Regions from separate parts of the Microbacterium sp. BWR-S6Y genome, predicted to be linked through region 2. Evidence: predicted binding sites of a transcription regulator. Region 2 holds the regulator's gene; the other holds the start of a gene.
What was found. Region 2 encodes LexA, which represses DNA repair genes until DNA is damaged. Its sites were predicted from a motif close to TCGAACANNTGTTCGA; they were not measured.

Region 1 (15,628 bases), on a different contig from region 2:
TCGCTTTCGACACCGTCGGTCAGGATGCCGACGAGCCCGTCGTCGACACGACCGAGCCGACACACGAGCTGAGCTTCCCGATGCCCGTCTGGCACGCCGTCTACGCGACGCTCGACAACACCGGCTCCGTCGAACGCGTCGGCGGCGACCCGGTCGTCGCGGCCCGCACGGAGCGCCTGATGGGTGCGGGCAGCGCCGCGACCGCGCGGCATCCCGGCCCCCTCGCCCCCACCGGATGGCCCCTCGACGATGCCGAGCTGGTCGTGCCGCTTGCGGACGGCGACGAGGAGTTCCTGGTGGAGATCCTCGCGGCATCGCAGCGCGTGACGCGCGGCATCCTGGCCGATCCCGATCTCCCCGACCACGCTCGCCGAGAGCAGGAGGACTCCCTGACGCACGGTGCGAAGGCGTTGCGCTTCGTCGCGGCCCGGCTGCTCGACTGAGGCGGCTGGGGTACGGCTCCTCTCTCTCGCGGCGGTCGGCGGCGAGACGGCGTCACGCGATGTCGCTCAACCCGACCTCGGCGGCCGCGAAGATCGCGACCACGATGCTCAACAGACCCGCGACGAGCAGGAGCGACGGGTGGGCGAGGCCGACGACGACGCGCCGGGTGCGCGGCAGATCCGCGAAGAACTGATCCGGGATGCGATGCCGCTCGGGCACGCCCGCCCATCCACGCAACCGCGCGATGTAGCCGACGCAGCGGAAGACGAGAACGGCCCACAGCATCGCCACGATGAAGGGGACGACCGCGCCGAAGATCTCGAAGGCCTCCACCCACGCCTTCTCGGGATCGGCTCCGGTGTCTTCCGCGAGCTGGACGGCGACCGCGGCGCCGAGGACGACGGATCCGATCCACAGGATCAGCGCCCCCAGGACCGCGAAGAACCGCGCGAAGAAGTGGCCGAGGATCGACTCCTCGAAGTCGAGATGCGTCCGCGGGGTCTGCGCGAGCACGAGCAGCGTCGCGCCGAGAGACGGAAGGGCGCCGACGAGCGAGACCACGACGCCGGCCGACTCGTTCTCGATCCAGATCTCGCAGACCACGAGCAGCACCACCGCGACCGCGAGCCAGATCCATCCGGAGAGAGTGGGATGCCGCACCACGATTGCCGGATGCCGCGACTCGAGCGGCCGCGCGGATCGGTGCACGAGGGCGTGACCCCGGACCTGCCGGCCGTCGACCATGCGCCACCCCCTGTCACGCCGCTCGGCGAGCGGACTTGGCTGTCACAGTAGCGCGTCGCCGTTCGTCCATGGAGACGCATGTGAACAACACCGCCTTGCGTTCCGATAGAACATGTGTTCGACTGTCGAGATGAGGTGGCAGGGTCAACAGCTGGGCGTCGACGACACGGCGGCGCTGCCCGGCATGGAGCGCATGGACGGTCTCGTCCGCTCCGTCACCACCCCGGAGTTCGCCGGCATGACCTTCCACGAGGTGCTGTGCAAGAGCGCGCTCAATCGCGTTCCGGGCGCGTCGGCGATGCCCTTCGACTGGACCGTCAACCCGTACCGGGGATGCAGCCACGCCTGCGCGTACTGCTTCGCGCGCAAGACGCACGAGTACCTCGACCTCGATTACGGCGCTGATTTCGATTCGCAGATCGTCGTGAAGGTCAACGTCGCCGACGTGCTGCGGACAGAACTGCGTCGCGGATCCTGGGCACGCGAACCGGTCATGCTCGGCACGAACACCGACCCCTACCAGCGGGCGGAGGGACGCTACCGCCTCATGCCCGAGATCGTGGGCGCCCTCACCGACAACGGCACCCCCTTCTCGATCCTGACCAAGGGCACATTGCTGCGCCGGGATCTCCCCCTGCTCACCGCGGCCGCCGAGCAGGTCACGGTCTCGTTGGCGATGTCGATCGCCGTCTTCGACGATGCTCTCCAACGCGCGATCGAGCCGGGGACCCCGAGCGCCGAGGCCCGCCTCGAGACGGTCCGCGCGGCGACAGCAGCCGGATTCCGGGTGACGGTTTTTCTGATGCCGATCCTCCCCCACCTCACCGACTCGATACCGGTGCTCGACGACGCGCTGGCACGCCTGCGCGCGGCGGGAGCCGCTCGAGTCGTCTACGGCGCGCTGCACCTCCGACCGGGCGCGAAGCAGTGGTTCTTCGACTGGCTCGAGCGCGAGCAGCCGCACCTCGTCTCGTCGTATCGCGGGTTGTATCCCGGCGTCTCGGTCACCGCGCCGAAGGCCTACCGCTCGTGGCTCGGCAAGCGCCTGCGCCCCCTGCTCCGCCTGCACGGGCTCGACGGGTGGGACGAAGACGACCACCCTCGCGGCCGTCCCCAACCGGGACTCGCCGCCCGCACCCCGACCACGAGCAGCCTCGGTCCAGTCCGCAGCACCGCCGGCATGGCATCCGCGCGCCCCCGCGTCGCTCCGGCGAGCGAACCGAGGTTGTTCTGAACGGCGTGAGGCGGGCCCTCCGATGGCGCAGACGAGAGGGACGCGAGGCCGTCGGACGGACGGGGGAACACGAGAGACCCCCGCCGCGCGAACGCGAACGGGGGCCTCTCGGAGGAACGCTTACGACGTGACGTCGGCCAGCTGACGGCCCGAGATCTCCTCGAGCACGTCGTCGCCGAGCTGGGTCTCCTCGAAGGGCGCCTCGATCTCGGCGCGGTCGAGCAGTTCGGTCATCCGGCGGCGACGCTGACGCGTGATGAGCGTCACCACCGTGCCGCTGCGACCGGCGCGGCCCGTGCGGCCCGAGCGGTGCAGGTACGTCTTGTACTCGTCGGGGGCGTCGGCCTGGATGACCAGGTCGATGTCGTCGACGTGGATGCCGCGGGCGGCGACGTCGGTGGCCACGAGCACGTTGACGCGACCCGAGGTGAGCTTCTCGAGGTTGCGCGTGCGCTTCTGCTGGTTGAGATCGCCGTGCAGGGCGACCGCGGCGATCCCGGCGTCGTCGAACTGCTCCGCGAGCATCTCGGCGTACGCGCGGGTGCGGGCGAACACGAGCGTCTTGCCCTCGCGGTCGACGAGCGAGTCGAGGATCTGCGCCTTGTCACGGTGCTCGATCACGAGCACGCGGTGCTCGATCGTGCTCGAGTCCTGATCCTCTCCGGCGACCTCGTAGACGGCCGGCTCGACGAGGAACTCGTCGACCAGGGCCGCGACCTCGCGGTCGAGGGTGGCGGAGAAGAGCAGCTTCTGGCTGCCCTTCGCGGTGGCGCGCAGGATGCGCTGCACGGGCTCGAGGAAGCCCAGCTCGCACATGTGGTCGGCCTCGTCGAGCACGGCGACCTGCACGTCGGACAGGTCGAGCTTGCCCTGGTTGAGAAGGTCCTCGATGCGGCCGGGGGTTCCGATGACGATGTCGACGCCCTTCTTGAGCGCGCCCACCTGACGCGCCTGCGGCACGCCGCCGTAGACCTGCGTCGTGAACAGTCCCACGCTGCGCGCGAGAACCTGCACGGTGCGGTCGATCTGCAGAGCGAGCTCGCGCGTCGGCGCCATGATGAGGGCCTTCGGGGCGCGCCCGAACTCGCGGCGCTTGCCGGCCTGCGAACGCAGGATGCTCTCGACCAGCGGGGCGCCGAAGGCGATGGTCTTGCCCGAGCCGGTACGACCGCGGGCCAGCACGTCGCGGCCCTCGAGGATCGGAACGACGGTGGCGGCCTGAATGGGGAAGGGCTTCTCGGCCCCGAGCCCGGCGAGGGCGCGGACGATGTTGTCGCCCAGCCCCAGATCGGCGAACCCGGCGCCGGTCACCGTCGCGGCATCCACCGCTTCGGCCTGCAGACGCTCGTGCACCACGTCAACGCGCTGCTCGTGCTCGGCGGAGCGCTTCGGCGACGCGTTCCAGTCGCTGCGGCTCGGTCCGTCGGCGCGGCGCGGGCGGTCGTCGAACGACCGCGCGGGGCGGTCGGCACGGTCGAAGGAGCGAGCCGGGCGGTCGTTGCGGTCGAACGAACGGGCGGGACGGTCGCCCGCGTCACGGCGGGGACGCTCGTCACGGTCGAACGAGCGCGCGGGGCGGTCGGTGCGGTCGAAGGAGCGAGCCGGGCGGTCGGTGCGGTCGAACGAACGGGCGGGACGGTCGCCCGCGTCACGGCGGGGACGCTCGTCACGGTCGAAGGAGCGAGCGGGGCGGTCCTCGAACGACCGACGCGGACGCTCATCGCGATCGAACGAACGCGCGGGACGGTCGGTGCGGTCGAACGAACGAGCCGGACGCTCATCACGATCGAACGAACGGGCGGGACGGTCCGCACGGTCGAACGAACGCGTGGGACGGTCGCCCGCGTCACGGCGCGGACGCTCGTCACGATCGAACGAACGGGCGGGACGGTCGGTGCGGTCGAACGAACGCGCGGGACGGTCGTTGCGGTCGAAAGAACGAGCCGGGCGGTCGTTGCGGTCGAACGAACGAGCCGGACGGTCGCCCGCGTCACGACGCGGACGCTCATCACGATCGAACGAACGAGCCGGACGGTCCTCGAACGACCGACGCGGACGCTCGTCACGATCGAACGAACGAGCCGGACGGTCGTCGCGAGCGGAGCTGCGGATGTCGCGAGCCTGGTCGCGGCCGGCGCGGTCCGACGCGTTCCAGCGACGCTTGTCGGGCGCAGCCTCGGCCTCGGGACGGTAGCCGCGGTGGTTCGGGCTCTTGCTGCCGGGCTTGGCGGGACCCTCCGCACCGGGACGGCGCTTGCGGTCCTGGAACGAGGTCTTGGCGCCGTAGCGCGGCTCGAAGTTCTTGGCGGCGCGGCCGCCGGCGGGCTTCTTGTTCTTGGGCATGGGGAACTTCCTGGGTTCTGTTCGCGCGAAACAGCATCACCGCTCGTGGCGGTGGGATACCCGGACTGTCGTCGGCCGGGGGCCATTCACTGATGGGTCGAGGCCGCGATCGCGTCCTGTCCATCGGCCCCTTGGACTCACAAACCCATCCGCGCATCACACGCGGTGTCCAGAGCCGACCGCCCCACGTTACAGGTCGCGCCTGGGAATGGCATCCATGCCCCTCACCCCGCACCCCTCGTCCCACTTATGGCCAGCGCCAGCCGCCCCCACCCCCCACAAGTGGGACACGCACCACCAGAACTGGGACACACCCCAGCACCCCGCACCCCTCGTCCCACTTATGGCCAGCGCCAGCCGCCCCCACCCCCCACAAGTGGGACACGCACCACCAGAACTGGGACACACCCCAGCACCCCGCACCCCTCGTCCCACCCGCCGCCCGTGCCGCGGCGGCGAGACGGGTGACCGAAAATGGACGCATGGCAGACACCGACGCCCACCCCATCACGGTGGCGATCGAGCGGCGCATCGACCCGACGCGCACCGCCGAAGCGACCTCCTGGATGCAGGCCGGCACCGACCTCGCGACCGCCTTCCCGGGCTTCCTCGGCTCGGGGTGGGTGCGCGCGGGCGAAGAGAGCGACCTCTGGTACATGCTGTACCGCTTCCGCGACATCGCCACCCTCGAGCAGTGGGAGACCTCTTCGCAACGGCAGTGGTGGCTCGACTCGGGGCGTCCGTTCGCCCGCGAGGAGCGCAGCGAGCGACGCACGGGCATCGAGGGGTGGTTCGACGCCGCGTTCGGCTCGGTCCTCGCCCCGACGGATGCCACGACCTCGCCCGTGCAGCAACCGGTGCCTCCCGCTCCTCCCCGCTGGAAACAGGCCGTGACCATCTGGGTGGGGTTCTTCCCCACCAACCTGCTGGCGTCGTGGCTCCTGGGCTTCGTCCCGGGGTTCGCCGAGATCCCCCTGCCGTTGCGGGTGCTGGCCACGACCCTGCTGCTCACCCCCGTCATGACCTACCTGGTTCTGCCGTGGGTCACCCGCCTGCTCCACCCCTGGTTGCAGCGACCGCCCCGTCCACGAAAGGCCTCGTCATGACCGCTGATCCCACCGGCCACCGCTTCGTCCTGCGCAGCGCGAACGTCTCCGCCGAGATCGCCCAGGTGGGTGCGGCGCTGCGCGCGCTCACCGTCGACGGGGTCGACCTCGTGCCCCGCTACCCCGACGACGTGCCGACGCCCGCGGCATCCGGGGTCGTGCTGGTGCCGTGGCCGAATCGCATCCGCGACGGCAGGTACCGCTTCGACGGCGCCGACCTGCAGCTGGCGATCAGCGAGCCGAAGTTCGGCAACGCGAGCCACGGCCTGTTGCGCTTCGCCGCGTATCAGCCGATCGAGCAGACCGAGGAGCGGCTCGTGCTCGGCGCCGACGTGGTCCCCCAGACCGGCTACCCCTTCCACCTGCGTACGCGCGTGACCTTCACCCTGCAGGCCGACGGACTGCACGTGGCCCACGACGTCGAGAACGTGGGCGCGAGCCTGGCGCCCGTCGCGCTCGGCGTGCACCCGTACCTGCAGATCGGGGGCGTCGACACCGCCGATCTGGTCGTGCACTCGTCGGGGACCACCACGCTGGTGCTCGACGATCGCAACATCCCCGTCGACGAGGTTCCCGTCGGCGCCGGCACCGACCTGCGCGACGGCCTGCGCCTCGGCGACGCCGCTCTCGACAACGGCTACCGGGGGATGGAGAGGGATGCCGAGGGGCGGGCCCGACACACGCTGACGGCGCCCGGCGGGGCCCGTGTCGAACTGTGGCAGGACGAGGGATTCCGCTGGGCGCAGGTCTTCACGACCGACCGCTATCCGGGGCATCCCCTCGCCGTCGCGATCGAGCCGATGACGGCGCCCGCGAACGCTTTCGCGACGGGCGACGACCTCGAGCGCCTGGAATGCGGCGGCATTCTGCATCGGGAATGGGGCGTGCGCTTCACGGCATAAGCGAACTTTGTCCCCCATTTGGGGGACAAGAAATACGCCTTATGACCTGGGAAAAGACGGGACAAGCCCTTTCCCATTTCGGAGGCGCGAACGATACCATTCGGGTTGACGGTTTCCGTCGCGACCGGGGGCAGCAAAGGGTCAAGGTTCCCCCCGGTTTTTACCCGAATGAGCCGACGGGGGCCGAGGGTCCCGCGATGTGGGGGGATCCTCGTTCCGTCACGAGGAAAGATCCCCCATCATGAGCAGCGCGCTCCGCTCCGCCGTCCCCTTCTCCCTGTCGACGTCGCACCTGTCCGGCCTCACCCGCCGGATGCGCACCCTCCCGTCGCTCCACGTCGGCGCCGCCGCCCTGATCGTGCTGGTCAGCGGCCTGCTGCTGTCCATCGCGACGACCAGCGATCCGCTGTGGTGGCAGCTGCACTTCAGCCAGCTGGGGATCTTCGGCGACCTCTCGAGCGCGTTCTTCAACACGACCCTGAAGGTCAGCGGTCTCATCGTCGTCGTGTTCGCGTTCTGCGTCCGCCGCGACGTGCGCCGTGTCGGTCGCGGCCCCGTGCGCCGCGGCGCGGCGACCGTGGCATTCCTCTGCCTGAATGTCGTCGGCGTCAATCTCGCCCTGGTCGGATGCATTCCGCTGAACACCGACAAAGACCTTCACGACCGTGTCGCGGGTTCGATGGTGCTCGGATTCCTCGCCCTGTTGATCAGCGCGCCCATCATGTTCAACCGCCTGGGCAAGCGCATGGCCGTCAGCACCGCGGTCGCGACGGTCTGGCTCCTCATCTCGATCACCCTCTTCGTCACGGCCACCATCAATCTCGCCCTCTTCGAGACCATTTCGTGCACGGCGATGTTCGCCTGGTCGGGAATGTTCACCCACGTTCTGGCCGCGCGCGCTGCGGGCGCCGCCGCCCCCGCGCGCACCGAGGGTGAGCGCACCACCGCGCACCTCGTGCGTCGCCGCGCGGGTCGCAGCGTCTTCGCCGCGTCGTTCGCCGCCCCGTCGTTCGCCGCCCCGTCGCTCGCTGCCCCGTCGTTCGCCGCCGCAGCGAGCCACCCCTCGGCGCTGCCCCTCATCGCGGTCGTGTCGCACCGCCGCTCCCCCCTCGCCACGGGTCCCGGCCGCGCGACGGGCGCGCGCATCGACGTGCTGTCCGCCTTCACCGGCACGGCGACCGCCTTCCCGGTCGGGTGGCCGCGGCGTGCGACACCACTCTCCGCCACGGCGGCCGGTCGGCGCGCAGCCCGCGTCGCCGCGATGACGGCAGCGACCGGAACGGCATCCTCCCCCGCTCACTCCGGCTGTGCGGACGCCGCCGCACGGAGCGGGGCCGCGCAGGCGACCCCGGTACTCTCCCATGCGGCAGGCCCCACGGCGAACGCTCACGCGACGGCCACGACGCATGGCGCGTGCGGCGATGCACACACTCCCGGCGCGCGCCGCACCACCCCGCGGCCCGCGATCCTCGCGGCCGACCCGCGTCGGGTCAGTGCTTCTCGCGCAGCTCGCGGCGGCTCAGCGGGTGCCCGTCGTCCGCGACCGGCGCAGCGCCCGTCGGCTCGGACCCGCCCGCGTCCCGCGCGGCACGCCGGGCCCGGCGCCGTTCGCTCGCTCCTTCGATGAGGTTGTAGAGCGTCGGCAGCACGAGCAGCGTCAGGAACGTCGACGACACGAGACCGCCGATCACGACGACGGCGAGCGGCTGCGAGATGAATCCGCCGTGGCCCGTGATGCCGAGAGCCATCGGCACCAACGCGAAGATCGCGGCGAGCGCCGTCATGAGGATCGGCCGTAGACGTCGCGCCCCGCCCACGATCGTCGCGTCGTGCACGCTGAGACCGCGGGCGCGGTACTGGTTGACGAGGTCGATCAGCACGATGGCGTTCGTGACGACGATGCCGACGAGCATGAGCGCGCCGATCATGCCGGCGACGCCGAGCGGCACTCCCGTCACCAGCAGTAGCAGGATCGCCCCGGTCGCCGCGAACGGCACCGACACGAGCAGCTCCAGCGGCTGACGCAGCGACTTGAAGGTCGCGACCATGACGACGTAGACGATGAGGATGGCCGCGAGCAGCGCGAGGCCGAGCTGGCCGAAGGCGTCCTGCTGATCGGTGACCGCGCCGCCGACCTTCGCGGTGGCCCCCTCGGGCAGCTGCACGTCGGCGAGGGCCGCGTTCACGCTCGCCGACGAGCTGCCGAGGTCGTCGGTCGTCGGGGTCACCGTGATCGAGGCCGTGCGCAGTCCGCGGGCGGTGGAGATCGACGGGGGCGTCTGGCTCTGCTCGACCGACGCGATCTCGTCGAGTCGCACGGTGCCGCGCGCGCTCGGGATCTCGAGGGCGCGCAGGTCGTCGATCGTCTGCGGCGGGTTCGCGGTGGCGAGGTACACCGTGACCCCGCGGCCGTCGAGCTCGACCGTGCCCGCCTGGCGCGGCTGCTGGGCGCCCGACACGAGGGCGCCGACCGCCTGCTCCGACAGGCCGCGCTCGGCGGCCGCGTCGCGATCCACCCGCACCGAGACGAACGGCAGCGAGGCCGAGAGGCTGCTGGTGACCTGGCCGATCCCCTCGCGTCCGTTCAGGCCCGCGACGACGGCATCGTTCGCCTGCTGCAGTGTGTTCGCGTCGGGGGCGGTCACGTCGACCGTGATGTCGGTGGATCCGAAGCCGCTCCCCTGCGCCGACACCTCGATCTCGCCGGCATCCGTCAGCTTCTCGAGCTCTGTGCGCACGCGCTCGCGCAGCTCGACCTGGTCGGTGCCCGACTGCGAGGTGATCGAGTAGGTGATGCCCGAGCCGCCACCCGAGAAGGCGTCGCGCAGCGCGGAGCCGCTCGAGCCGATCGAGGTCTGCACGGTCTGCACGCCCTCGGTGTCGAGCAGGACGGCCTCGACCTTCTGGGCGGCCGCGTCCTCGGCATCCAGGCTCGGCGCATCGCCGATCTTCTGGGTGACGGTGAACGTGTTCTGCCCCGAGTCGCCGAGGAAGTCGGTCTTCAGCAGCGGCACGGCCGCGAGCGTCCCGCCCAGCACCAGCACGGCGACGCCGAGGGTGACCCACGAGTGCTTCAGCGTCCAGCTCAGCACGGGCACGTAGGCCTTCTGCAGACGGGTCGGCGGGGCGTCGGGTGCTTCGGGGTCGATCGCGTTGCCCTCGGCGTCGCGCACGACGGTGCCCGGCTTGAGGAACCACGACGCCAGCACCGGCACGATCGTCAGCGAGACCAGCAGCGAGGCCGCCATCGCGATCGTGACGGTGAGCGAGAAGGGGCGGAACAGCTCCCCGGTGACGTCGCCGACGAAGGCGATGGGCAGGAACACGGCGACGGAGGTGATCGTGGATGCCGTGATCGCGGCCGCGACCTCGCGAACGGCCCGGATGATGGTGGGGATCTTCTCGGCATCACCGACGTAGTGCCGCTTGATGTTCTCGATGACGACGATCGAGTCGTCGACGACGCGGCCGATCGCGATCGTGAGCGCGCCGAGGGTGAGGATGTTCAGCGAATAGCCGAAGGCCTGCAGCCCGACGAAGGTGATGAGCACGCTCGTGGGGATCGAGATGGCGGTGACGAGGGTCGAGCGCACCGACATCAGGAAGATCAGGATGACGACGACCGCGAACACCAGTCCGAGCAGGCCCTCCTGGGCGAGGGCCTCGATCGACTGCGTGACGAACGGCGCCTGGTCGAACACCACGGTGAAGGTCGCGCCCTGGCCGAGCTGCGACTCGAGGCCCGGGAGGGCGGCGAGAACGCCGCGCGAGACATCGACGGTGTTGGCCGCGGGCAGCTTGGTGACCGAGATGGTGAGCGCCGGCTGGCCGTCGACGCGCGACAGCGTGGTCACGGGGTCGGTCTGCAGCTCGACCGAGGCGACGTCGCCGATGGTCGTCTGCCCGGCCTGGAACTGCGCGGCATCCGTCGGCACGAGCGGTAGCGCGGCGATCTCGTCGACGCTGGTGAGCTTCGTGCCGGTCTGCACGGTGAGGGTCTGATCGCCCTCGGTCAGCGAGCCGCCGGGGAAGAGCACGCCGTTGGCGTCGAGCGCGTCGGTGATCGCCTGCTGACCGAACCCGCGCTCGCCGAGCTTCGTCGTGTCGGGGGTGATGGTGACGCGCTGGCCCGTTCCGCCGACGATCTGGGCCCCGTTGACGCCCTCGACGTCTTCGAGATCGGGGATGACGCTGGTCTGCAGGATCGACTGCGTTGCCTGCGCGTCGGTGAAGCCGGTGACCGCGAGCTGGATGACGGGGAAGTCGTCGATGCTGGCGGAGGCGACCGTGGTGTCGGCGGATTCGGGGAGTCGGTCGTTGATGCGCGCGATCGCGGCGAGGATCTTCTGCTGCGCCGCGGCGAGGTCGGTGCCGTAGGTGAACGACGCCGACACGATCGAGGAGTTCGTCGTGCTGGTCGCGGTCGTGGATTCGAGCCCGTCGACACCGCGGATCGCGTTCTCGATGGGGGTCGAGACGTCGGCTTCGACCACCTCGGGCGAAGCGCCCGGGTAGGTCGTGACGATCGCGAGCTGGGGGAACTCGATCGAGGGGATGAGCTCCTGCTTGAGGCTCGTCAGCGCCAGACCGCCGAAGATCGCCGCGACGATCGTGACGAGGGCGATGAGGGCGCGGTTCTTCAGGCTCAGGACGGCCAGGTACGACACGAAGGACCCTTCGGGATCACGGCTCGATACAGAGGTGTATCGAGCGTCAAGTATCCCATGCCCCTCGCGACGGGTCGCGGCTCAGAGCAGCGAACCCACCGTGAGCCCGACGGCTGCGGCCACGACCGAGCCGACGAACGACAGCACCGCGTACGACACCGCCGCGCGCGTGCGCCCCTCCTCCGCGAGCAGCGCGGTGGTCACCGCCACGGCGCTGAAGGTCGTGTAGCCGCCGAGCAGACCGGTCCCGAGGATCCACCGCCACGCCTCGTCGGCGGGGAGGGGGGTCAGGATGCCGAGAACCAGCGCCCCGGTCAGGTTCACGACCAGGATCCCCCAGGGGAACCGCTCCCCGGTGCGCCGCCGGACCGCGACGTCGAGCAGGTAGCGGAGGGCCGCGCCGACGCCTCCGGCGAGCGCAACGGCGAGGAAGACCAGGGGTGTCACCCGGTCACCCTACGCCGCCGCGCGCGCCGGAGGCGTCGGCTCAGGCCTCGAGGGCTTCGACGCGCCGGCGCAGCTCGGCGGCCTTCTCGGATCCGATCTGGGCGGCGGCGAGCTGCAGGGCCGCGCTCGCGGTGAGCGTGCGGGCGATGAGGTACGTCGGACTCGCCTTGAGGTCGGGGATGACGTCGAGGATGATGCCCTCGGCATCCGGGTCGGTCATCAGTGCGCCGAGCTTCACCTTGGCAAGGTCGTATCGAGCGGCCATCGTGTCTCCTGATCCGGGTGCGTCCTTGTCACCCTGGCGAGATTCTTGCACAAATGTACCGTTACGTCACGATCTCGGACGGATGCCGCGACAGGGTCCCGACGAGGGCGTACGCGGACCGCGCCTCCGGCGTCCAGAACGCCCCCACGTAGACGTGGAAACCCGCCGGAGCGGTGACCACCCGCACGGGTGAGCCCGCGTCCCGCGCGCGGCGCCCGAAGGCGACGACGTCGTCGAAGAAGATGTCCCTCCCACCCTGGAAGACGAGGGTCGGGGGAAGACCGCCGAGCTCGGCACGCGCCGGGTTGACGGAGCCGTCGTCGAGGCCCACGTCGGCGGCCCACGCGAGCGCCCCCGCCCGCAGCCCCGGGACGCGCAGTGACGGGTCGCGCCCCGATCTGCGCGGGATCGCGGGATTCGTCAGCGCGAGATCGACCCACGGCGACAGGAGCACGAGGGCGTCGGGGCGGCGCGCGGCGCGCCGCGCGAGCCCGAGGGCCACGGTGCCGCCGGCGGAATCCCCCGCCACGAGCAGGCGTCCCGCCCCCGCGCGCTCGACGAGTCGGGCGTACTCGGCATCGACGAACGCCGCGGTCTCGGCGGCCCGATGCTCGGGGGCGAGCGGGTAGTTCACGACCGTCACGGCCGCCCCCGTCGACCGCGCCAGACGCTCGACGATCCACCAGTGCGCGGGGACGAGCGGGTTCACCAGCCCACCGCCCGGGAGGTACATCAGCTCGAGCGCGGGCTCCCGGCGGGCCGGCTCGTAGCGGACCACGTCGCACCCGCCCCGACGCGTGACGTGCACGCGACCCGCGCGCCGCAGACGCGCGGGAGGGGGCGCGGGCCGACGATCCGGGTCGAGGGTGGACAGGTAGTCGTCGCGGGACAGGGCGCGGCGGATGCGGGCGGCGTCCATCCACATCGCGGCGGCCGTGAGGGTCATCGACAGCGACACCGCGTCACTCCGCGGCGGAATCGGCGGCGGCAGCGGTGTCGGCCAGGGCGTTCGTGGTCACCAGCCGCAGCACGGCGGGCAGCCCCGCGGCGATCCTGCGCCCCACGAGCGGTCCGAAGACCGCGGCCAGCGGACCCGAGACCTCGACGCCGTGCGTGACCGAGAGCCCGTTCGGGGTCTGCCGCATGCGATGCGGGAACGACAGCACGGCGCCGGGCAGCGCGATGCGGAAGTTCATGGCGACACCGGGCTGCAGCTCGGTGAAGGTGAACGTCTGCGCGGGGGTGCCGTGGTTCACGACCCGCCCCTTCGCCCCCACGCGCGCGGGCACGGCGAAGTCGGCGCGCCGCAGATCGGGGTCGTCGACGGCCCAGTCCTCGGGGGTCGTCCACCTCTTCCACACCGCCTCGGCAGTCGCGGTGGTGAGGTGCGTGTAGTGGCGGCGCCAGGTCATGAGGTCCCTCCCGTGGGCGATGCGGTCAGCGGTGCGGTCGTCGAGGCGATGGTCGAGGCGGTGGACCGGGCTGTGGCGGCGACGAGGGCGCGGGCCTCGAGCGCGGCGCGCTCCCCCGCTCGCACCGCCCCGTCCATGAAGCCCGTCCACCGGTCGGCGGTCTCCGTGCCGGCCCACACGACGCGCCCCACGGGGGCGGCGAGGGTCCCGGCGTACGGCACGACGGAACCCGGACCGGGCGCCGCGGTGGGTCCTCCGCCGACCCACGGCTCGGCCCCCCAGCGCTGGTCGACGTAGCCCGTGGCATCCAGCGCCCGAGGACCGAACAGGTCGGCGAACGACGACAGCACCCGGGCCCGCCGTTCGGCCGGGGGCAGCTCGTCCCACTCGCGCGCGTACACCCCGCCGACGAAGCCGAGCAGGACGCCCGGCCCGTCCGCCCCCTCGGGACCGGCGTCGAACGTGATGAACACCGGGCCGGTGTCGCTGAGCCCCTGCCCCGAGAGCGCCTGCTCGCGCCAGAAGGGCGTCTCGTAGACGGCATAGGCCTTCGACAGGATGCCGGCGGGCCAGCGCTGCGCCATCTGCGCGTGCGCGGGCGGCAGGGCGGGGGCGAAGACGATCCGCGAGCGCAGCGCGGGCGGGACGGCCACGACCACCGCCCCCGCCGTCACGACCTCGTCAGCCGCCGTCACCCGCACCCCGTCGCCCGTGGACGCGATGCGCTCCACCGGCGCGTCCAGGGTCAGGGCGTCGCCCAGCGCGGCGGACAGGCGGAGGGCGATCTCGTGCGAACCCTCCACGAAGTGCTCCTCCTGCGCCCCGCCCTCGGTGTCGAGCATCGACGACAGCCCGCCGGCCTGGTGGATGTAGTGCAGCGCGTGCAGCAGCGAGATCTCGTCGGGCTCGCACCCCCAGGTGGTGCGGGCCGCGATCGCGATGAGGTCGCGCGCGGCCGACGACGCCCGCGACCGGCGCAGCCACGATCCGAGACTCTCCGCGTCCAGTTGGGCCGCCTGCGGGGCCGTCGCGGGGGCGCCGCAGGGCACGGTCCGGGCGAGGCGGTCGAGCGTGAGCTGGATGCGACCGACGTCGAGCAGGCTCGCCCCCACCGGGGGGACCGTTCCGCGGTAGCGCCGGCGCTGCCCGCGCCAGCGGATGACGTTCTCCCCCGCGCCGTAGGTGCGGTAGCGGCCCACCCCGACCTCGTCGGCCAGGGCGATGACGCGGTCCTGGCCGGGACCGACGAAGGTGCCGCCGAGGTCGACGTGCACGCCGTCGACGCGGGTCGACGACACGCGGCCGCCGACTCTCGACGACGCCTCGAAGACGCGCACCGAGAGGCCGTACTGGCGGAGCCGATGGGCCGCGGTCAGGCCGGAGAGACCGGCCCCCACGACGACGACATCGACGCCCGCGGCGGGCGGGGAGACGGGGGCGGTCATAGGCTTGCTCCGTTTCTGATGCGATGCCGCCCGGGCGGGGCAGCGAGGAGGACTCCGTGGCCGAGACGACGAACCGGTCGATGCGCGCGAGGGGCCGAGCGCGCAAAGACCTGCTGCTGGACGCGACACTGGCGATCATCGCCGAACGCGGGATCTCGGGCGTCACGCACCGCTCGGTCGCGGCGGCGGCCGGGGTGCCGCACTCGTCGACGACGTACTTCTTCGCCTCGCTCGACGACATGATCGGCGAGGCGGTGGCGCACGCCATGGACGCCGAGCTCGAGCGTCTGCAGCAGTTCCGCGCCCTGCTCGAGACCGGGGCGAACCGTCCGGGCGCGGCGATCGACGAGTTCGTCGAGATCGTCCGGCAGCAGTCCGAGGAGCACACGGTCGCCCAGTTCGAGATCTACCTCTTCGCCTCGCGGCATCCGGCCCTGCGCGTGCACGTCGAGCGCATCCTCGACGAGACGCGGGGCCTGGCCGCGGCGGTGCTGCGCACGAACGGCGTGACCGATCCGCACGCCGCGGCCGCGGTCGTCGCCGTGATCGACGGTTTCGCCCTTCATCGCATCGCCCGTTCCGAGGTCGTCCAGTACCAGTCCTTGGCGCACGCCCTGCG
Region 2 (15,628 bases):
CCAGCACGCGAAGAGCCGGGAGGGCAAGGCCCAGGTCGAGCTCGCTCAGCTCGAGTACCTCCTTCCGCGTCTGCGCGGATGGGGTGACTCGATGTCGCGTCAGGCGGGTGGACAGGTCGGCGCAGGCGGCGCGGGCATGGGCTCGCGCGGACCGGGTGAGACGAAGATCGAGCTCGACCGTCGTCGCATCCGCACGCGTATGGCGCAGTTGCGCAAGCAGCTGCGCGACTTCGCTCCCGCGCGCGAGGCGAAGCGCGCCGAGCGCAAGCGCCACACGATCCCCTCGGTCGCGATCGCCGGGTACACCAACGCCGGCAAGTCGAGTCTGCTCAACCGCCTGACCAGCGCCGGGGTGCTCGTCGAGAACGCGCTCTTCGCGACCCTGGATGCCACGGTGCGCCGCTCCGAGACGACGGACGGGCGCGTGTACACGCTCACCGACACGGTCGGTTTCGTGCGCAACCTCCCGCACCAGCTGGTCGAGGCGTTCCGCTCGACGCTCGAGGAGGTCGGCGACGCCGACGTCATCCTGCACGTCGTGGACGCCTCGCACCCCGACCCGGCCGCGCAGCTGATGACGGTGCGCGACGTGATGGGCGACGTGGACGCGAACTTCGGTCAGGAGATCGTCGTCTTCAACAAGGCCGATCTGGTGAGCGAGGACGACCGGCTCGTGCTGCGGGGTCTCGCCCCGAACGCGAAGTTCGTGTCGTCGCGCACCGGCGAGGGCATCGACGAGCTGCGCGCCGCGATCGAGGAAGCGCTGCCCCTGCCGGCCGTCGAGGTGCAGGCGGTCGTTCCGTACGACCGGGGAGACCTCGTCTCGGCCGTGCACGAGAGCGGACTCATCGTGGCGCAGGAGCACCGCGAGAGCGGAACCTTCCTGCACGCTCACGTGGGCGCGCGTCTCGCGGCCGAATTGGCGGCGTTCGAGGCCTGAGCCTCGGATGGATGACGGGCCCCACGCCTCGGCTTGGGGCCCGTCGCTTCACGCGGGTGGCGCGTCTTCTTCGATTCTCGTTACCGGCGTGTCCGCTGCGCCTTCGCGCCTTCGCGCGTGCACGGTGCGACCCGCTGCGGGAGGACGAGCTGCCGGTGCCCTCGCGCGTGCACGGCGAGGCCCGCGGCGCGAGGACGGGCCGCGCGCGCCCTCCGCGCCGCGCGCGCCTCAGTCGAGCGCGAGGGGCGGGATGCCCGGGGCCTCGAATCCGAACACGGCACCGAGGAAGCCCAGCTCGCGTTCGAGGGAGTCGATCACCGTCTCCGACCGGCGGAACCCGTGCCCCTCGCCCTCGTACAGGACGTACGCGTGCGGCACCCCGTGCGCGGTCAGGGCGTCACGGATCGCCTCGGCCTGCGACGGGGGGACGACGCGGTCCTCAGAGCCCTGCAGGATCAACAGCGGGACGCGGAACAGCTCCGGACGCCCCAGGGGCGAGCGCTCGACGTACACGGCCTCGGCCTCGGGCAGGGGACCGATGAGCCCGTCGAGGTAGCGCGCCTCGAAGTCGTGGGTGTCTTCCGCGAGGGCGCGGGCGTCGCCCACGCCGTAGCGGGAGATGCCGGCCGAGAACACGTCGGTCCTCGTCACGGCGGCGAGAACCGTCCAGCCGCCGGCCGAGCCGCCCGCGATGGCGAGGCGGTCGGGGTCGGCGAGACCCGCCTCGGCGAGGGCGGATGCCGCGGCCGCGACGTCGTCGACGTCGACCACGCCCCACTGGCCCGTGAGGCGATCCCGGTAGGCCCGCCCGTACCCGGTGGAGCCGCCGTAGTTGACGTCGAGCACGCCGATGCCGCGGCTGGTGAAGAAGGCCGTCTTCGCTGAGGGCGCGGGTCCCACGTGCGAGGTGGGTCCGCCGTGGACGAGGACGACGTAGGGCGGGCGCTCGCCCGCGACCGGGATGACGTGCGGATTGGTGGGGGCGTAGGCGAAGGCGTGCACGGGCCCGTGGGGCCCGTCGGTGGTCAGGGCGCGGGCGGGCGGCATCCACTCGTCGCCCCATGCGCCGGACCCTCCCGTGACCAGTTCGACGGTTGCGGCGTCGAGGTCGACCAGCCAGAGGCCCGATCGCCCGCCGGCGTCGGATCCGGACACGAGCGCGCGTGCGCCGCGGACATCGTCGATCGCGGCCCCGGCCACGGCGGGGACGTCGAGGGGGCGCACGCCGCTCGGGGCGATTTCGACGATCTCGTCGGCCCCGTCGGTGCGGACGGCGACCACGCGGCCCTCGGAGGCGGCTCCGAACCACCGGGTGCCGAGCACCCACAGACCGCCGCCGGTGTCGGCGTCGGCGGGAGCCAGCGCCTGGGCTTCGCCGTCGAGCGGACGACGGAAGAGGTTCCAGCGTCCGTCGGGGTCGTCGGCGTAGAGCAGCTCGTCGTCGGCGATCCACACGGGCTGGAGGGGAGAGCGCCGCTCACCCCCGGACAGGTCGCGGACGATGCGGGTCCCGAGGTCGACGACACGGAGGGTCGTCGCATCCCAGGGCATGTCGGGGTGGTTCCACGCCACCCAGGCCAGGTGGCGGCCGTCGGGCGAGAGGGCGGGCTGCGCGAGGAAATCGCTTCCCTCGGCGAGCACCTCGACCTCGCCGTCGAGGGAAATGCACACGATCGCGCGGAGCGGGACGCGGGACGAGCCGTGGGTCTCGCGGACGGCGAGCAGCGCGCCGTGCTCCCAGCGCAGCCCGCCGTGGCGCACGGCGTCATCGGCCGGGGTCAGCGGGCGCGCGGTCTCGCCGGGGCGCAGCGCGTACACGCGCTGATCGGTCTTCTCGACGTAATACAGCTCGCCGTCGTCGGACGCCGTCCACGCACCCCCGCCGTACTCGTGGACGCTCGAGCGGGCGTTGGCGGGCGCGGGGAGCACGGTCTCGACCGAGCCGTCGGCCCGGCGACGCTTCACCGCGACGCGACCGGCCTCGTGCGGGACGGACTCGCCCCACCACACCTCGTCGCCGACGAGTCGGGCGCCGTCGACCCGCGGCGACGCCTGCGCGACGGACTCGGGGGTGAGGGGCGAGGGCCAGGAACCGTACGGGAGGGTGTCAGCCATGACCCCAGCCTAGGCAGGGCCGCCGACATCCACCCCGGGGCCTCCGGACGCACGAGAGGCCGGAAGCCGCCGCGCGGCGGACATCCGGCCTCTCGTGTCGTGGGTCAGACCGCGCGCAGGACGGCGACGACGCGGCCGAGCACCACGGCCTCGTCGCCGAGGATCGGTTCGAACGCGCTGTTGCGGGGGAGCAGCCACGTGTGACCGTCGCGGCGGCGGAACGTCTTGACCGTCGCCTCTCCGTCGAGCATCGCGGCGACGATCTCGCCGTTCTCGGCGGTGGCCTGGGAGCGCACGACCACCCAGTCGCCGTCGCAGATCGCCGCATCGATCATGGAGTCGCCCGACACCTTGAGCATGAACAGCTCGCCCTTGCCCACGAGCTGGCGGGGGAGGGGGAAGATCTCCTCCACCTGCTGGTCGGCGGTGATGGGCACGCCGGCGGCGATACGACCGACGAGGGGCACGAGGGCGGCGTCGCCCAGGGCGGGGGCCGTGTCGGCGGGGTTCTCGGCGGCGGCGCCGGGCAGGTCGATCAGCACCTCCATGGCCCGCGTCTTGCCGGGATCGCGTCGCAGGTAGCCGCTCAGCTCGAGCTGATTGAGCTGGTGGGTCACGCTCGAAAGGGACTTCAGTCCGACGGCGTCGCCGATCTCGCGCATGCTCGGCGGGTAGCCGTGCCGCGCGATGGACCGCTGGATGACCTCGAGGATCGCGAGCTGCTTGTCGCTGAGGTTCTTGCGTCGCCGGGTCTGCGGCCGTTCGCGGCCGGCGGCGGTCGTCGCGTCGGTCATCTGTGCTCCCCTCGCGCCGCGGAAGGGCGGCGGAAATTCGAATGTCGGAGGTTGGTGATGAGGTCTCCGTGTCGAAACCGTATCCGGTGGACGGCCTCGAAGACATGGAACCTCTCGCGTGTCGCGTTCGATCCGTCTCCGATACAGCCGGTCTTGACACATCGAAAGTATCGAAGATAGATTCGGAATACAGGTTCGCACCACCGCCCTCCCGGCCGAGGGCGGGGTGCGAATCTCTCCCCACCGAGGAGCACATCATGAGCAGCATCGCCGTCACCGCCCCGACCACCCGCCTGCGCATCACCGCGCGCGGACGCCGCGTCGTCGCGTTCCTGGTCTCCCTTCCCCTCGTCATCGCGCTCGGAGTCGCCATCGTCGGGGGCGGAGCCGCGCTCGCCTCGAACGAAGAGGGAGCCGCCGCAGGCTCGTTCGCCGAGATCACCGTCATGAGCGGAGACACGCTGTGGTCGATCGCCGAAGATCTCGCCCCCGCGGCCGACCCTCGCGACGTCGTCGCGCAGATCACGCGTCTGAACGCCCTCTCGGGTGGATCCGTCACCGCGGGTCAGCGCATCGCCATCCCCGCCGAGTACGCCCCCGCCGACTGATCTCCGGCCGACGCGAACCCGCCGACGCGAAGGCTCCGAGAGGTGTCGTTCGGCCGAGCGGGCGCGTGAGCCGCACATGTCGCCGCCGCCTACGATGGGTGAGGTGAACGTACGCCTCGACGACCTCCCGCTTCGCGACGATCTCCGGGGCATGACGCCCTACGGAGCACCGCAGGCCGCGCTCCCCGTGGCGCTGAACGTGAACGAGAACACGCATCCCGTTCCATCCGAGGTCGCCGACGACATCCTGGATGCCGTGGCACGCGCCCTGCGCGACGTGAACCGCTATCCCGACCGCGAGTTCACGACGCTTCGCGAGGCCTTCGCGCAGTACCTGGGGCACGGACTGAACCCTGACCAGATCTGGGCGGCCAACGGCTCCAACGAGGTGCTGCAGCACATCCTGCAGGCCTTCGGCGGGCCCGGGCGCACCGCCATGGGCTTCGCTCCCACGTACTCGATGTACCCGATCCTCACGCGCGCCACCGGTGCCCGATGGATCGCGGGGGAGCGGGAGCACGACTTCACGCTCACGCCCGCGTCGGCGGCGGCCCAGGTGCGCGAGCAGCGCCCCGACATCGTCTTCCTGTGCGCCCCGAACAACCCGACGGGAACGCCCCTTCGTCTCGACGTGGTCGAGGCCGTCTACGACGCGTTCGACGGTGTGGTCATCGTCGACGAGGCATACGAAGAATTCGCACCGCGCGACGAGCCGTCCGCGGTGTCGCTGCTGCCGGGGCGCCCCCGCTTGGTCGTCTCGCGCACGATGAGCAAAGCCTTCGCCTTCGCCGGCGCCCGCGTGGGCTACCTCGCGGCCGACCCGGTCTTCGTCGACGCCCTGCGCCTCGTCCGCCTGCCGTACCACCTGAGCGCGCTCACGCAGGCCGCCGCGACCGCGGCGCTCGGGCACGCCGACACCATGCTCGCGATGGTCGACGAGATCGTCGCGCAGCGCGACCGCATCTCCGCGACCGTCTCCGCTCTGGGGTACACCGCGCACGAGTCGTGGACCAACTTCGTGCTCTTCGGCGGGGTCGACGACCCCGCGGCGACGTGGAAGGCGCTGTACGACCACGGCGTCCTCATCCGCGACGTCGGCATCCCCCACCACCTCCGCGTCTCGGCCGGAACGGCCGACGAGACCACCGCGTTCCTCGACGCCCTCGCCTCGATAGGATCCCGAGCATGACCGGCCCCGCCACGCCCCGCACCGCCTCGATCACCCGTGAGACGAGCGAGTCGCGCGTCGAGCTCGAGCTCGATCTCGACGGGCGCGGTGCCAGCGACATCTCGACGAGCGTGCCGTTCTTCGACCACATGCTCACCGCGTTCGCGAAGCACTCGCTGACCGACCTGCGCGTGCGCGCAACCGGCGACACCCACATCGACGCCCACCACACCGTCGAAGACACCTCGATCGTCCTCGGCCAGGCCATCCGGCAGGCCCTCGGCGACAAGTCCGGCATCGCTCGATACGGCGACGCCCTCGTGCCGCTCGACGAGGCGCTCGCGCAGGCCGTCGTCGACATCAGCGGTCGGCCCTACCTCGTGCACACCGGAGAGCCGGCCGGGTTCGAGCACCACCTCATCGGCGGCCACTTCACGGGCTCTCTCGTGCGTCACTCGTTCGAGGCGATCTCCATTCACGCCGGCCTCACGGTCCACGTGCGCGTGGTCGGGGGACGCGATCCCCACCACATCGCCGAGGCCGAGTACAAGGCCCTCGCGCGCGCGTTCCGCCAGGCGAAGGCCCTCGACCCCCTCGTCGACGGCATCCCCAGCACCAAGGGCGCGCTATGACGGCCAAGCCGGTCGTCGCCGTCCTCGATTACGGATCGGGCAACGTCCACTCGGCGGTCAAGGCGCTCGTCGAGGCCGGTGCCGACGCCCGGTTGACCTCCGATCGATCGTTGCTGATGGATGCCGACGGGCTCCTCGTTCCCGGAGTGGGGGCGTTCAGCGCGGTCATGGAGGCCCTGAACGCCAGTCGCGGCGGCGAGATCATCGACCGTCGACTGGCCGGCGGCCGCCCGGTGCTGGGCATCTGCGTGGGCATGCAGGTCATGTTCGAACGGGGGATCGAGCGCGGGACCGACACGCCCGGACTGGGGGAGTGGCCCGGGACGGTCGACGAGCTCGCCGCCCCGGTGCTGCCGCACATGGGCTGGAACACCGTCACCGCCGGCGAGGGGTCTCGACTGTTCGAGGGGATCGAACGCGAGCGCTTCTACTTCGTGCACTCGTACGCCGCGCAGGAGTGGTCGCTCGAGGTGACCCCTCCCTTCCCGCAGCCCGCCGTGACGTGGTGCACCTACGGCGCGCCGTTCATCGCGGCGGTGGAGAACGGTCCTCTCGCGGCGACGCAGTTCCACCCCGAGAAGTCGGGGGAGGCCGGCATCCGGCTGCTCGCCAATTGGATCGACGGGCTGCGCACGACTACTGTGTGACCTCGTGCCTGGGGCTGGCGAGAGGCGCCTGCCGGCACGAGGAGCCATGAACGATTTCGCGTCCACGCCCGAGCTTGTCCTTCTTCCCGCGGTCGATGTGGCCGACGGCAAGGCCGTCCGTCTGACGCAGGGGGAGGCGGGCACCGAGACCAGCTACGGCGATCCCGTCGACGCCGCCGCAGACTTCGCCCGCCAGGGCGCGCAGTGGATTCACCTCGTCGACCTCGACGCCGCTTTCGGACGCGGGAGCAACGCGAACGTCATGCGCAAGGTCATCAAGCAGGTCAAGGGTGTGCAGGTCGAGCTGTCGGGCGGCATCCGCGACGACCGTTCGCTCGAGGCGGCCCTTGAGAGCGGCGCGAGCCGCATCAACCTCGGCACCGCCGCGCTCGAGAACCCCGAGTGGGCCGCCGACGTCATCAACCGCTACGGCGAGGCGATCGCGGTCGGTCTCGACGTGCGCGGCACGACGCTCGCCGCCCGCGGCTGGACCCGCGACGGCGGCGACCTGTGGACCGTGCTCGAGCGCCTCGAAGACGCCGGTTGCAGCCGCTACGTCGTCACCGATGTGACGAAGGACGGCACGCTGCGCGGCCCCAACATCGAGCTCCTGCGCGAGATGACCCAGCGCACCCCCAAGCCGATCGTCGCCTCGGGCGGCGTGTCGAGCCTCGACGACATCGCCGCGCTGCGCGAGCTCGTGCCGCTCGGCGTCGAGGGCGCGATCGTCGGCAAGGCCCTGTACGCGGGGCAGTTCACCCTCGCTGAGGCGCTGGATGTCGCCGGACACTGACGGTCCCCACGCCGGCGGCCCGCACGCCGGCGGTCCCCACGATCACGGCCATCACGCCGATTCGGCGGGTGTCCCGTGGGAGGGGCGCCGGTTCGAGTCGAACCCGCACTCCGGTGACGACGGGTCGGCCGACGCGGCCCTGCTGGCCGCCCTCGTGGCCTTCCGCGCCGGTGAGGGCGACGCCCGTGCCGTCGTCGACGCCTACCGCGACGCGCGCCTGCTGATCCCGCTCGTCGCCGAGAAGGGCGACCACGGCGTCGGCGCCCACGGCCTCGAGGTCGACAAGACGCAGGAGCTGTCGATCGTGACCGTCGCCGCCCCCGACGGCCGCAAGGTGCTCCCCGTCTTCACCTCGGTCACGGCGTTGCAGACGTGGGATGCCAAGGCCCGCCCCGTCCCCGCGGACGGTCGCCGCACCGCTCTCGCCGCGGCGTCCGAAGACACCGAGCTCATCGTGATCGATCCCGCCTCCGAGACCGAGTTCGTCATCCGTCGTCCCGCCGTGTGGGCCATCGCGCAGGGGGAGGCGTGGGAACCCGCGCACACCTCGCCGACGATCTTCACGGGGCTCCAGGAGAGCATCTCGGGCGAGCTGGCGGTGCTCGACCTCGCCGTCGAGTCGGGGGATCCCACCGGTCGCCTGCGCGGCCCCGAGCTCGTCGTGCACCTGCAGCTGATGTCGGGGCTGGAGCAGGAGGAGCTCGACGCCGTCCTCGCCCGCATCGCCCGCCGGTGGTCGGCGGACGACCGCATCGCCGTGCTGGTCGACTCGCTGACGGTCAAGCTCCACCGCGGTACCGCCGCCTGACAGGCGCCGCGATCGGAGCGCGGCCGCGTCGCGATAGGCGATCGTCCGCGCACAGGACGGTGCCGCGCCGCGCGTCCTGTTCTCGTGGCATCCCCTGTTCCTGCGCGCCGCTCACGGGCCGGATGCCGCGGGTCCGCGGTCCGGACCGGCTCGCGCGCGACACGTGTGCCGGTGTCACGGACGAGCGACCCTGCGGCAGAGGCGAAGGGGTGCCCCAGCCCGAACGACTTACGTGACGGGACCCGTCCACTTCTCGCCCGGCCCCTTGCCGATCGGGTCGGGGATGGTCGAGGCCTCGCGGAACGCGAGCTGCAGGGAGCGCAGTCCGTCGCGCAGCGACCGGGCGTGCATGTCGCTGATCTCGGGCGCGCCGGCGGTGATGAGGCCCGCGAGGGCGTTGATGAGCTTGCGGGCCTCGTCGAGGTCGAGCTGCTGCGCGGGGTCGTCGGCGAGTCCCGTCTTGACGGCCGCGGCGCTCATGAGGTGCACGGCGGCGGTGGTGATGACCTCCACGGCGGGAACGTCGGCGATGTCGCGGGTGGCGGAGGATGCCGCGCGCTCCTGCTCCTCCCAGCGAGCGAGACGCTCGTCTTCGCCTCCGTGACGGTGTGCGGCGTGGTCGTCGGCGGGCTGGTCGGAGGGGATCGTGTCCACGTGAATCTCTCTGCTAGACTATGGCGGGCTTCGGAGTGTTTCACTCCGTACGAAAGAGGATCACATCCCACCCGCGCTTGCCGCTCCAGGCTACCGGGTTCCCGCACTCCGCTCCGTTTCGCACGGGGTCGTCTGGGTGCAGAAGCCGGTGCTGACAGCACCGTGCCGGGTGGCGTGTGTGCTCCTCTTCGCCCGTGGTCCGATCGGATCGCGGCGGCCACCACCCGCACACAAGAGGAGTTCCGCATCAGCGATCCCCGCACCAACGAGCGCATCCGAGTCCCGGAGGTCCGTCTCGTCGGACCCAACGGCGAGCAGGTCGGCATCGTCCGAATCGAAGCTGCGCTGCGCCTGGCCCAGGAAGCGGACCTCGACCTGGTCGAGGTTGCGCCGAGCTCGAAGCCGCCCGTGGTCAAGATCATGGATTACGGCAAGTTCAAGTACGAGGCCGCTCAGAAGGCCAAGGAAACGCGTCGTAACCAGGCGAACACGGTCCTCAAAGAGGTCCGATTCCGCCTGAAGATCGAGGCCCACGACTACATCACCAAGCTCAAGCGCGCCGAGGGCTTCCTCCAGGCGGGCGACAAGGTGAAGGCCATGATCCTGTTCCGTGGTCGTGAGCAGTCGCGTCCCGAGCAGGGTGTGCGCCTGCTCCGCAAGTTCGCCGAAGACGTCGCCGAGTTCGGCACCGTCGAGTCGAACCCCACGATCGACGGCCGCAACATGGTGATGGTGGTCGCTCCTCACAAGAACAAGTCCGAGGTCAAGACCGAGCAGAACGCGCAGCGCGCGGCGAACCGCGAGGCGGCGCGCAGCGCGGCCCGCGGCGAGGCGGCCCCGGAAGCAACGCCCACCTCGGCCCCCGCCGAGTAAAGCTCCCCAGACTCCCGCTTCGCCGGGAAGACCAACGAAGGAAGACAGATGCCGAAGCAGAAGACCCACTCGGGTGCCAAGAAGCGCTTCAAGCTGACCGGTAGCGGCAAGCTCATGAAGCAGCAGGCCGGTATGCGCCACAACCTCGAAGGCAAGGCCTCGAAGCGCACCCGCCGCCTGAACCAGGAGCAGGTCCTGGCCAAGGGTGACTCGAAGGTCGCCAAGAAGCTCCTCGGTCTCTGAGCGCCGACGCACGTTAGGAAGAAACAGAAATGGCTAGAGTCAAGCGGGCAGTAAACGCCCACAAGAAGCGTCGCGTCATCCTCGAGCGCGCCTCCGGTTACCGCGGTCAGCGTTCGCGCCTGTACCGCAAGGCCAAGGAGCAGGTCACCCACTCGCTCGTCTACGCGTACCGTGACCGTCGCAAGCGCAAGGGCGACTTCCGTCGTCTGTGGATCCAGCGCATCAACGCGGCATCCCGTCAGAACGGCCTCACGTACAACCGCTTCATCCAGGGCCTCGGCCTCGCGGGTGTGCAGGTCGACCGTCGCATGCTCGCGGAGCTCGCCGTGAACGAGCCGGCCGTGTTCGCCTCGCTCGTGCAGACCGCCAAGGCGGCCCTGCCCAGCGACGTCAACGCTCCGAAGTCCGCGTAAGTCGCGACTTCTCCCGGAACGGGCGTCCTCTTCGGAGGGCGCCCGTTCCGTCGTTCGTGCGCGGCATCCCCGGCTCCATGCCCTCAGCGCCATACACTGGTCACGTGCTGGAGAACCCCCGTTCGCCGCGGGTGCGCGCCGTGGCCAAGCTCAGCAAACGCGCCGCCCGGCAAGAGACCGGTCTGTTCCTCCTCGAGGGTCCGCAGGCCGCGCGCGAGGCCCTCGCGTGGGCCCCCGATACCGTCCTCGAGTTGTACGCGACCCCCTCGGCGATGGAGCGGCACACCGACGTGCGCGACGCGGCCGAGCGCGCCGAGGTGGATCTGCAGTACACGACCGAGGCGGTGCTCGACGCGATGGCCGACACGGTCACCCCGCAGGGCATCGTCGCCGTGGCTCGGCAGTCGCCGACCGCGCTGAAGGACATCCTCGCGGCCGGACCCCGCCTCGTCGCGATCTGCGAAGAGGTGCGCGACCCCGGCAACCTCGGCACCATCATCCGCGCCGCCGACGCGGCCGGGGCGGATGCCGTCATCCTCACCGGGCGCACCGTCGATCCCTACAACCCCAAGGTCGTCCGCTCCACGACGGGCTCGCTCTTCCACGTGCCGGTGGCGGTGGACCTCGAGCTCGCGGACGTCGTCGCCCGTATGCACGAGACGGGTCTGCGCGTCGTCGCCGCCGACGTCGAGGGCGAGGACTTCCTCGCATCCCGCGACCGTCTCGCGGAGCCCACCGCGTGGCTCTTCGGAAACGAGGCGCGCGGTCTCGACGACGACGCCCTCGCGCACGCCGACCTCTCGCTGCGCCTGCCGATCTACGGCCGCGCGGAGTCGCTCAACCTCGCCACCGCGGCGAGCGTCTGCCTCTACGAGACCGCTTTCGCCCAGCGCGCCCGCTGACCCGCGAGAGTGCCCGAGCGCGTTCCCCGCTGTTACAGAACGGTTAAGGCCTGTGCGGGAATGTGGTCGCCCGCACAACATCCTCATAGGGTGAACACATGGCATCCGTTCCCCCGGCGGGCTCTGCGCCCCTTGTCGTCGTCTCCGATGTGCAGAAGCACTACGGCCAGTTCCAGGCGCTGAAAGACATCGATCTCACCGTCGACCGCGGTGAGGTGGTCGTCGTGATCGGCCCGTCCGGGTCGGGCAAGTCGACGCTGTGCCGCACGATCAACCGTCTCGAGACCATCACGAGCGGGTCGATCACGATCGACGGCAAGGAGCTTCCCAAAGAGGGGAAGGGCCTGGCCGAACTGCGTGCCGACGTCGGCATGGTCTTTCAGTCGTTCAACCTCTTCGCGCACCTGACGATCCTCGAGAACGTCACGCTGGGCCCGATCAAGGTGCGCAAGATGAAGAAGGCGGATGCCGAGAAGGAGGCGCGTGCGCTGCTCGAGCGCGTGGGCGTCGGGCATCAGGCCGACAAGCTCCCCGCGCAGCTCTCCGGCGGCCAGCAGCAGCGCGTCGCGATCGCCCGCGCTCTCGCGATGAAGCCCAAGGTCATGCTCTTCGACGAGCCGACCTCGGCCCTCGACCCCGAGATGATCAACGAGGTGCTCGACGTGATGGTCGGTCTCGCCAAGGACGGCATGACCATGATCGTCGTCACGCACGAGATGGGCTTCGCGCGCAAGGCGGCGAACCGCGTGGTGTTCATGGCCGACGGCCAGATCGTCGAGCAGGCCGCGCCCGAGCAGTTCTTCACCCGTCCCGAGTCCGACCGCGCCAAGGACTTCCTCTCGAAGCTCATCACGCACTGACAGCGCGCTTCCCGACGGCGACGAACGAGGAGGTTCCCCGCCGACATCATCGCATCGCATCGCCGCACCCGCAGGGCGATGCAGCGCGCCGTCACCGAAGACCCTTTCCCGCACAGCACAGCACACGTAACCAAGGAGACATCACATGCGTAAGACACGTTTTCTCGCCGGCGCGAGCATCATCGCCGCCGGCCTGCTGGCCCTGACGGCCTGCAACAGCGGCACCCCCGGTGCGGCCCCCGGTGCCGAGGGCGACTCGGCCGACACCACGCAGCTGTGGGAGGTCGCCTCCGACGTCTCGCTCGACGGCAGCCCCACCTACGAGCGCATGGTCGCGGCCGACAAGGTCGTCGTCGGCGTCAAGGAGGACCAGCCGGGCCTCGGCTTCAAGGACCCGATCAGCGACGAGCGCGGCGGCTTCGACGTCGAGATCGCGCAGTGGATCGCGGCTTCGCTCGGCTTCGACGCCGACAAGATCGAGTACAAGACCATCCCCTCCGCGAACCGCGAGCAGGAGCTGGTCAACGGCAACATCGACTACTACGTCGGCACCTACTCGATCACCGACAAGCGCAAGGCGCAGATCGACTTCGCCGGTCCCTACCTCATCACCGGTCAGGGCCTGCTGGTCGCCGCCGACGACGAAGACATCACGGGCCCGAACGACCTCGCCGGCAAGATCGTCTGCTCGGTGACCGGTTCGACGCCGCTGCAGCGCATCCGCGACGAGTACAACCCTGGCGACACCGTCGAGTACGACACCTACACGCAGTGCCTCGAGCAGCTGCGCGCGGGTTCGGTCGACGCCGTCACGACCGACCAGGCGATCCTCGCCGGTTACGTGGCCCAGGAGCCCGAGACCTTCAAGATCGCGGGAGACACCTTCAGCGAGGAGCGCTACGGCGTGGGCCTCCCGAAGGGCGACACGGTGCTGAAGGACCACATCAACACCCTCTTCAACGACGGTGGCGACGTCTGGACCGCGCTGTTCGACAAGAACCTTGCGCCGGCCGGCATCAAGGGCGAGCAGCCCACCGCCGACGAGTGATCCGTCCGGGGGCGGCGCGTTACCGCGCGTCGCCCCCGCCCCTCCTCCTTCGAGATAAGGACCACGCATGGGTGTCATCACCGACAACCTCGACATCTGGAGCCAAGCGCTCGTCGGCACGCTCGTGCTGTTCTTCGCCGGCGGCGCTCTCGCGCTCGTACTCGGCATCATCGTCGGCGCGATGCGCGTCTCGCCCGTGCCGATCGCGCGCGGCGTCGGCACGTTCTACGTCAGCGCCATCCGCAACACCCCGCTCACGCTGGTGTTCTTCGCCTTCGTGTTCGCGCTCCCGCCCCTGCTCGGACTCCGCCTGACCGGCGACGTGTCGCTGACATTGGGCATCTGCGCCCTCGGCATCTACACGGCGACCTACGTCGCCGAGGCGATCCGCTCGGGCGTGAACACCGTTCCCGTCGGGCAGGCCGAGGCCGCCCGCGCCCTCGGCCTGAGCTTCGGTCAGGTGATGTCGCTCGTGGTGCTGCCGCAGGCGTTCCGCTCGGTCATCCCGCCGATGATGAGCGTCTTCATCGCCCTGCTGAAGAACACCACCGTCGCCGCCGGCTTCTCGATCGTCAACCTCGGGTCGGTGCGCAACTACCTCAGCGAACGCGGTGAGAACGCGTTCGTCGTCATCCTCTGGGTGATGGTCACCTTCGTCGCGCTGGTGCTCCTGCTCTCGTGGGTGCAGCGGACGCTCGAGAACCGATGGAGGGTCGCGCGATGAGCAGCGTCCTGTACGACGTCCCCGGTCCCAAGGCCATCCTGCGCAACCGCCTCCTGGGCGTGCTCACGATCGTCGTCGTGGTCGGCATCCTGGGCTTCCTCGTCTGGCGGCTCGCCGAGACGGGGCAGTTCACCGCCAAGAAGTGGTCGGCGTTCACCTACACCAACGTGTGGACGAGCATCCTGGATGCCACGCTGGCCACGCTCGCGGCCTTCGGTGCCGCGGCCCTCGGGGCACTGCTGCTCGGCTTCGTGCTCGCGATCGGGCGTCTGTCGGACCACCGGTGGGTGCGTTGGCCCTTCACCGCCGTCATCGAGGTCTTCCGCGCGATCCCGGTGCTGGTGTTCATGTTCCTGCTCTACTACGGCTTCCCCGTCATCGGGATCCGCATGGAGCCGTACTGGGCCGTGGTCATCGCCCTCGTCTGCTACAACGGGTCGGTCCTCGCCGAGGTCATCCGCGCGGGCGTCGAGTCGCTGCCGCGCGGTCAGGCCGAGGCCGGGTACGCGATCGGCCTGCGCAAGGCCGGGGTGATGCGCCTCGTGCTGCTGCCGCAGGCGATCCGCGCGATGATGCCGGTCATCATCGCCCAGCTCGTGGTGACGCTGAAGGACACCGCGCTCGGCTTCATCATCACGTACCCCGAGCTGCTGTTCTACGCGAAGTACATCGGTGCGCAGCCGACGGTCGGTTCGCCCATCGTGCCCGCGACCATCGTGGTGGGGGCGATCTACATCACGCTGTGCCTGATCCTGTCGTTCGTCGCGACGGTCGTGGAGAAGCGCCTGCGGCGCTCGGCGCGCGGTGACGTCGCCGCGCCCGTCCAGCCCCTTCAGCAGGGCGCGACCGATACCTCGCTGATCGTCGCCCAGCGAGGCGGATCGGCGCTCTGAGTCGCACCGACGGGCGGGGGAGTGTCCCCGCCCGTCGGTAGACTCTCATCTCGTGTCCGACGCACCCGAGATCACCCCCGAGGCCGTCGCCTCCGCGGTCGATGAGGCGCTCGCCGCCATCGCCGCCGCCGCGACCACGGCCGAACTGAAGTCCGCCCGTTCCGCCCACACGGGGGAGCAGTCCTCCCTCGCCCGGCTGAACGCCCAGATGCGCCACGTCGCCCCCGACCAGAAGGCCGCGTTCGGCAAGCTGGTCGGCCAGGCGCGCGGGCAGGTCAACCAGGCGCTCGCCGCTCGCGAGGCCGAGCTCGCCGAAGCCGAGACCGCCGCGCAGCTCGAGGCCGAACGCATCGACGTCACGGCGCTGCCGCAGCGCGCGCGCGTCGGGGCGCGGCATCCCATCTCCCTCCTGCAGGAGCAGGTGTCCGACATCTTCGTCGGCATGGGGTGGGAGATCGCCGAGGGACCCGAACTCGAGCACGAGTGGTTCAACTTCGACGCGCTGAACTTCGA

Region 1: AB1K56_RS16705 (Rv2578c family radical SAM protein) is a predicted target of LexA. The motif match lies at 1,295-1,310, and genes of this name have one in related genera.

What each region holds. Positions count from the first base shown of each region.
Region 1 is NZ_JBFECV010000009.1:29,935-45,562, forward strand. It holds gene AB1K56_RS16695 (AAA family ATPase) at 1-443, shown strand, start outside; gene AB1K56_RS16700 (hypothetical protein) at 496-1,188, opposite strand; gene AB1K56_RS16705 (Rv2578c family radical SAM protein) at 1,319-2,422, shown strand; gene AB1K56_RS16710 (DEAD/DEAH box helicase) at 2,543-4,765, opposite strand; gene AB1K56_RS16715 (antibiotic biosynthesis monooxygenase) at 5,248-5,871, shown strand; gene AB1K56_RS16720 (aldose 1-epimerase family protein) at 5,868-6,773, shown strand; partial or broken gene AB1K56_RS16725 (DUF998 domain-containing protein) at 7,087-7,641, shown strand; gene AB1K56_RS16730 (efflux RND transporter permease subunit) at 8,264-11,440, opposite strand; gene crcB (fluoride efflux transporter CrcB) at 11,522-11,887, opposite strand; gene AB1K56_RS16740 (hypothetical protein) at 11,928-12,152, opposite strand; gene AB1K56_RS16745 (alpha/beta hydrolase fold domain-containing protein) at 12,214-13,110, opposite strand; gene AB1K56_RS16750 (hypothetical protein) at 13,115-13,564, opposite strand; gene AB1K56_RS16755 (flavin monoamine oxidase family protein) at 13,561-15,009, opposite strand; gene AB1K56_RS16760 (TetR/AcrR family transcriptional regulator) at 15,066-15,628, shown strand, end outside.
Region 2 is NZ_JBFECV010000002.1:366,673-382,300, forward strand. It holds gene hflX (GTPase HflX) at 1-940, shown strand, start outside; gene AB1K56_RS05585 (prolyl oligopeptidase family serine peptidase) at 1,169-3,055, opposite strand; gene lexA (transcriptional repressor LexA) at 3,160-3,849, opposite strand; gene AB1K56_RS05595 (LysM peptidoglycan-binding domain-containing protein) at 4,107-4,457, shown strand; gene AB1K56_RS05600 (histidinol-phosphate transaminase) at 4,552-5,646, shown strand; gene hisB (imidazoleglycerol-phosphate dehydratase HisB) at 5,643-6,257, shown strand; gene hisH (imidazole glycerol phosphate synthase subunit HisH) at 6,254-6,904, shown strand; gene priA (bifunctional 1-(5-phosphoribosyl)-5-((5-phosphoribosylamino)methylideneamino)imidazole-4-carboxamide isomerase/phosphoribosylanthranilate isomerase PriA) at 6,951-7,697, shown strand; gene AB1K56_RS05620 (SseB family protein) at 7,681-8,505, shown strand; gene AB1K56_RS05625 (DUF1844 domain-containing protein) at 8,734-9,159, opposite strand; gene infC (translation initiation factor IF-3) at 9,367-10,032, shown strand; gene rpmI (50S ribosomal protein L35) at 10,081-10,275, shown strand; gene rplT (50S ribosomal protein L20) at 10,305-10,688, shown strand; gene AB1K56_RS05645 (RNA methyltransferase) at 10,793-11,590, shown strand; gene AB1K56_RS05650 (amino acid ABC transporter ATP-binding protein) at 11,689-12,450, shown strand; gene AB1K56_RS05655 (glutamate ABC transporter substrate-binding protein) at 12,596-13,498, shown strand; gene AB1K56_RS05660 (amino acid ABC transporter permease) at 13,566-14,222, shown strand; gene AB1K56_RS05665 (amino acid ABC transporter permease) at 14,219-15,115, shown strand; gene pheS (phenylalanine--tRNA ligase subunit alpha) at 15,168-15,628, shown strand, end outside.